DNA from 2 places in the Microbacterium sp. BLY genome. Region 1 is predicted to be linked to the other one. Evidence: predicted binding sites of a transcription regulator. Region 1 holds the regulator's gene; the other holds the start of a gene.
The links. Region 1 encodes LexA, which represses DNA repair genes until DNA is damaged. Its sites were predicted from a motif close to TCGAACANNTGTTCGA; they were not measured.

Region 1 (3,260 bases):
GGTCCCTGTCGGGTTGTTGGGCGAGCAGAGGATCACGATGTCGGGGTCGGCGTCGCGCACCTGCTGGGCCGCGTCCTCGGGCGTGACGGTGTAGTCGGGCTGCCGCGTCCCGGCGATCCAGGACGCTCCCGTGCCCTTGGCGATGAGCGGGTACATCGAATAGGTCGGGCTGAACCCGAACGCCGTGCGGCCCGGGCCGCCGAAGGCCTGGAAGATGTGCTGCAGCACCTCGTTGGAGCCGTTGCCGGCCCAGATCTGCTCCGCCGTCAGACCGTGGCCGAGATAGCCGGCGAAAGCCTCCCGCAGCGTCGTGAACTCGCGGTCCGGGTAGCGGTTCACGTCCCGGATCGCCACCGCGATGTCGTCCAGGATGTCGCTGGCGACCGCGTCCGGAACCGGATGCGTGTTCTCGTTGACGTTCAGCGCGACCGGAAGGGGCGCCTGCGGGGCCCCGTACGGCGTGAGTCCGCGCAGATCGTCGCGGAGCGGGAGATCATTGAGGGAGAAGGTCACCCTTCCCATGTTAAGAGCCGCACGCGGCATCGAGGTCATCGTGACGACGGAAGAACCGCGGGCACCGAGGGCCTCCCGACGTCAGTCGGTGTAGCGAGCCGGGAGCGCGAGCTCCTGGCCGACCTGCAGCTCGCCGCCACGGAGCAGGTTCATCCGGCTGATCTCACCGATGACATCGCGCGGATCGGCCTCGGGGGCGATCGCACTCGCGATGGACCACAGGGTGTCGCCGGGCATGACCGTCACCGTCTCGACGGCAGCGGCCGGCGCATCGGCGCCCGACGCGATGGCGCTGCCACCGCTGATGGCCGCGAACGCGATACCGGCGGCGAGCGGGATCGAGGCGAGAGCGAGCAGGGTGCGGCGGCCTCGCGCCGTGATCCGCAGCCGGGTGGCCGGACGGGCCGATGCCGGAAGGGCGGTCGCGGTGCTGAGGCTGATGCTGCTCATGTCTGCTCCTTAGCTGTCCCGGTGCCGTCGGCCCGGGGAGGTTGGCGTAGCTTTCGCATCCGCGTCTCGGCCGGGAGGCGTGGATGCGAAGCTACGTTCCGAAGATATCTTCGATTTCGAACATCTGTCAAGCTGTCTTCGAAAGCCGGATCGGGGAATCGACCGACACGCTCGAACAGATCTTCCAGATCGGCGCTCTTCTCGGATACGGTTTCGATAAGGACACCCCACCACGGGCCACCGACATTCGAAGCGGCACGTCGGATCACGCACTGAAGGAGCACCATGAGCGACACCTCAGCCCTCGAATCCGAGGCGCCGCGCACCCGCCGTCGCAAGAGCCTCAGCCCGAAGCAGATGGCGATCCTGGAGGTCATCCAGACCTCGATCGCGCAGAACGGCTACCCGCCGAGCATGCGCGAGATCGGCGACGCCGTCGGGCTGAAGTCGCTGTCCAGCGTCACGCACCAGCTCGGGCAGCTCGAGCTCAGCGGCTACCTCCGCCGCGATCCCGGCAAGACCCGGGCGATGGAGGTCCTCATCGACCTCCCCGGCACCGGAGCCGAGAATCCCGCCGACGTCGCGACCCCCGTCGGCGACGCCGCCCTGGTCCCCCTCGTCGGCCGCATCGCCGCCGGTGTGCCGATCACCGCCGATCAGCAGGTCGAGGAGATCTTCCCCCTTCCCCGGCAGCTCGTGGGCAAGGGCGATCTCTTCATGCTCAAGGTCTCCGGCGAATCGATGATCGACGCCGCCATCTGCGACGGGGACTGGGTCGTGGTCCGGTCGCAGAACACCGCGGAGAACGGCGAGATCGTCGCCGCCATGCTCGACGGCGAGGCCACGGTGAAGGTGCTCCGCCGCCGCGACGGACACACCTGGCTGCTCCCCCGGAACTCCGCGTTCGAACCGATCCTGGGCGACGAGGCCGTGGTGCTCGGCAAGGTCGTCGCCGTCCTCCGAGCGGTCTGACACGTACGACGAAGGCCCTCCCGGATCACCGGGAGGGCCTTCGTCGTACAGGGGACGTCAGGCCGTGACGGCGACGTCCGCGCGGACCCGGTGGGTCGCCTCGACGATGTTCCGGAGCGAGGCCGTGGTCTCCGCGTAACCGCGGGTCTTCAGACCGCAGTCGGGGTTCACCCAGAGCTGACGGAGCGGGATCTCGTCGACCGCGCGGCGCAGCAGCGACTCGACCTCCTCGACCGTCGGCACGCGCGGCGAGTGGATGTCGTACACGCCCGGGCCGATGCCGTGATCGAAGCCGACCTCGGCGATGTCCGCGACGACCTCCATGCGGCTGCGCGCGGCCTCGATCGAGGTGACGTCCGCATCCAGCGCCCGGATCGCGTCGATGACGACGCCGAACTCCGAGTAACAGAGGTGCGTGTGCACCTGCGTCGCCGCGGCCGCGCCGCCCGTGGCCAGGCGGAACGAGGCGACCGACCAGTCGAGGTACGCGGGCTGATCGGCCTGCTTGAGCGGCAGCAGCTCGCGCAGCGCCGGCTCGTCGACCTGGATGACCTGGATGCCCGCCGCCTCGAGGTCGGCGATCTCCTCACGCAGCGCGAGCGCCACCTGGTTGGCGGTCTCGCCGAGAGGCTGGTCGTCGCGGACGAACGACCACGCGAGGATCGTGACCGGGCCCGTGAGCATGCCCTTCATGTGCTTCGCGGTGAGCGACTGGGCGTACGCCGACCAGGCCACCGTGATGGGCGCCGGCCGGGAGACGTCTCCCCACAGGATGGAGGGACGGGTGGCCCGGGAGCCGTACGACTGCACCCAGCCGTGCTCGGTGACCGCGAACCCGTCGAGATGCTCCGCGAAGTACTGCACCATGTCGTTCCGCTCCGGCTCGCCGTGCACGAGCACGTCGAGCCCAAGGTCCTCCTGCAGCGACACGACCGCGGCGACCTCGCGGCGCAGGAACTCCTCGTAGTCGTCCTGGGGCACCTCGCCGCGCAGGAACTGGGCCCTGGCCCGCCGGATGTCACCGGTCTGCGGGAACGAGCCGATCGTCGTCAGCGGCAGCGCGGGAAGGCCGAGCGCCTGCTGCGCCTCCTCCCGCTCCGGGTACGGTGCGCGGGCGAAGTCGGCGTCGGTGAGGGAGCGGGACCGGACGGCGCCGTCGCGGACGCCGGGTGCCGACAGGCGGTCCTGCAGCGCGGCGGTCGCGGCATCGAGCTCGGCGGCGATCGCCGCGCGCCCCTCGGCCAGACCGCGGGCGAGGACGACGACCTGCTGCACCTTCTGATCCGCGAACGCGAGCCACGACACGAGGCGCGGGTCCAGGGCGG
Region 2 (3,260 bases), on a different contig from region 1:
GCACGTCGTGGCGGCCGCCTGGATGGGCAAGATCAAGACGGCCTTCCAGGGCGTCGCCCTCGGCTGGGCTCTCCTGCCGCTGCATGTGTTCATCGGGCTCGGGCCGTGGACCGTCGTGACGGCCGTCCTCATGGTCATCGTGCTCGTGCTCACCGTCGTCAGCGGGATCGACTACATCGTCGCGCAGGTGCGCGGCGCCCGTCGCGCCTCATGAGCGACGCGACCGCGTCGGCGGTCCTCCAGGCGTTGCGCGCCCGGGGCTGGACGCTCGGAGTCGCGGAGTCTCTCACCGGGGGCGCCGTGTCTTCCGCGCTTGTCACTGTGCCGGGCGCTTCCGCGGTGCTCCTCGGCGGTGTCGTCGCGTACGCGACGCCGGTCAAGCACACGGTGCTGGGGGTCGATGCGGACCTCCTGCGGCGACACGGCCCGGTCCACCCGGAAGTGGCGAGGCAGATGGCCGACGGCGTGCGCGAGACGGTCGCGGTCGATGGACGCGCCGCGGACGTCGGTGTGTCGACGACAGGGATCGCGGGGCCGGAGTCGCCGGACGGACAACCGGTGGGTACTGTCCACGTCGGCGTCGTGACGCCGACCTCGAGCCGCACAGCGCGGTTCGTCTTCGCGGGCGACCGCGACGCCGTGCGGGCGCAGTCCGTGGACGCCGCCTTGGAGGCGCTGCTCGCAGCACTGCGGGAATAGCGTGACCCCGCCGAAGGTTGATACCGGTGTGCTCACATTCAAACCACAGAGTGCAAGGGTAGATTCTGTGCAAGCCAGGAGGACTAGACTGGCCGTCTCTTCGAGGGAGACCTCGATTCACGAACTGCGGAGGAGGTTCCGATGATTCTTGTACGACAGGAAATCGGCGATGTGCTGAGGGACTTCCGTCTGCAGAAGGGCCGCACCCTCCGACAGGTCGCGAGCAAGGCGTCGGTCGCTCTCGGTTACCTCAGTGAGGTCGAGCGCGGTCAGAAGGAGGCGTCGAGCGAGATCCTCGCTTCGGTGGCGGAAGCTCTCGACGTTCCCATCTCCACGATCATGCGCGAGGTCGGAGACCGCATCTCGGTCCTCGAAGGTATCCAGGTCTTCCCGGACGTCGTTCCCGACGATCTGGTCGCGTCCGTGGAGCCCGAGCTCTCGCTCCACTGATCCGCGAAGAGGATTGCCATGCGCCGCAGTGAGTTCCTGCGTGCCGTCGACGCGGAGTTCCACGCTCGTGGATCCTCTCTCGTCAACGATCTCGTGCTGACCGGGATGGCCGGGCGCACCGCGCTCGAAGCCCTCGACGACGGCGTGCCGCCGCGCGACATCTGGCTCGCGCTCTGTGCGGACATGGACGTCCCCGACTCCCGTCGCCACGGGGTCGGACGTCTCGAACCGCGGGGGCGCTGACAGGGGCGGTGTGCGGATGTTCGACACGCCGCCTCGGCGTGTTGTCGAAAATCTGTTCGAAGCGGGCGTAGTCTGCTGCACAAGTGGTCCGACGGATCTGGTCCTCACAGTTCCCGGCCCTCGGCGCGAATGTCGGTGGCCCGTTCTACCGTGAGGACCAGGCTGAAAAGCCACACGCCTTGTCGGAGAGTTCCTTCCAGCCGGAAGAGCCGCGACAGCCTACAGGCGGCAGCGCACGCGCAGAAGGAGCACACCATGCCATCACCCGCAGACCGCGAGAAGTCTCTCGAGACCGCCCTCGCTCAGATCGACCGCCAGTTCGGAAAGGGCTCGGTCATGCGGCTGGGCAGCGATGAGCGCGCCCCGGTGGCCGTCATCCCCACCGGCTCCATCGCCCTCGACGTCGCCCTCGGCGTGGGTGGTCTGCCACGCGGCCGCATCGTGGAGATCTACGGGCCGGAGTCGTCGGGTAAGACGACGCTGACCCTGCACGCCATCGCCAACGCCCAGCGGGCCGGCGGCATCGCGGCGTTCATCGACGCCGAGCACGCTCTCGACCCGGACTACGCCGCGAAGCTCGGCGTCGATATCGATGCCCTTCTCGTCTCGCAGCCCGACACGGGTGAGCAGGCGCTGGAGATCGCCGACATGCTGGTGCGTTCCGGCGCGATCGATCTGATCGTCGTCGACTCCGTTGCGGCCCTGGTGCCGCGTGCCGAGATCGAGGGCGAGATGGGCGACTCCCACGTGGGTCTCCAGGCGCGCCTCATGTCCCAGGCGCTCCGGAAGCTCACCGGTGGTCTCAACCAGACCAACACCACGATGATCTTCATCAACCAGCTCCGCGAGAAGATCGGTGTTTTCTTCGGCTCGCCGGAGACCACCGCGGGTGGTAAAGCCCTCAAGTTCTACGCGTCGGTGCGCATGGACATCCGCCGCATCGAGACGCTCAAGGACGGGACGGACGCGGTCGGCAACCGGACGCGCGTCAAGATCGTCAAGAACAAGATGGCGCCACCCTTCAAGCAGGCTGAGTTCGACATCCTCTACGGCGTCGGGATATCTCGTGAGGGCAGCCTGATCGACTTCGGCGTGGAGCACGGCATCGTGAAGAAGTCGGGTTCGTGGTACACCTACGACGGCGATCAGCTGGGTCAGGGCAAGGAGAACGCGCGGACGTTCCTGCTCAACAACGCGGACATCGCGTTGGCCATCGAGAGCCAGATCAAGCAGAAGCTCGGTATCGGCGGCCCGGCCGCGGCTCCGGGTGCTGACGAGCTGGCTGAGCGCCGCCCGGCCTGATGAGCGACCAGCGTGGGGGCGATTCCGAGCGGATCGCCCCCATCATCCCTCTCTTCGGCGGACCGGCGCGTCCGGAGCGTCCAGCGGAGACCGGAGCGGACGATGCGTCGCGCGGCCCCCGGCATCGGTCGACACCGTCGACCGATGCCGGAGTCTGGCGGTCGACGTGGCATGAGCCCGCCTCGGCGGGAGCGGGCGACGGCGAAGGTTCCCCGAGTGCGCGCCATCCCGCTCGGGGAGCCTCAGCACGGGCTGGGTCCCCGCGCGGGGCGACGACCCGGCTGCGCGCCGTCGGCGACACCTCCGGCCCGGCCGGGGGAGAGGCCGGAGCGGGTGACCCTTCCGCGGAGGAGATCCGGACGGCGGCGGAGGAGTCGTTGTTGCGGAAGCTCCGCACCCGCTCTCTGTCCGTCTCCGAAGCCCGGCTGGTGTTGAAGGGGCACGGACTCGCCTCCGACGCCGTCGACGACGTGATCGACGACTTCGTACGGCGCGGCTATCTCGACGACGCTGTGCTCGCCGAGCTCCTCGTCACGTCCGGCGTCGAACGCAAAGGTCAGGGGCGG

Region 2: a site for LexA is predicted at 1,437-1,452, ahead of recA (recombinase RecA). Genes of this name have one in related genera too.

Annotation. Positions count from the first base shown of each region.
Region 1 covers NZ_JAGKSR010000002.1:232,170-235,429, reverse strand. The annotation lists gene KAF39_RS15655 (histidinol-phosphate transaminase) at 1-522, opposite strand, end outside; gene KAF39_RS15650 (LysM peptidoglycan-binding domain-containing protein) at 595-963, opposite strand; gene lexA (transcriptional repressor LexA) at 1,249-1,935, shown strand; gene metE (5-methyltetrahydropteroyltriglutamate--homocysteine S-methyltransferase) at 1,993-3,260, opposite strand, start outside.
Region 2 covers NZ_JAGKSR010000001.1:2,250,608-2,253,867, forward strand. The annotation lists gene pgsA (CDP-diacylglycerol--glycerol-3-phosphate 3-phosphatidyltransferase) at 1-214, shown strand, start outside; gene KAF39_RS10995 (CinA family protein) at 211-699, shown strand; gene KAF39_RS11000 (helix-turn-helix domain-containing protein) at 841-1,149, shown strand; gene KAF39_RS11005 (DUF3046 domain-containing protein) at 1,168-1,392, shown strand; gene recA (recombinase RecA) at 1,648-2,694, shown strand; gene KAF39_RS16030 (regulatory protein RecX) at 3,075-3,260, shown strand, end outside.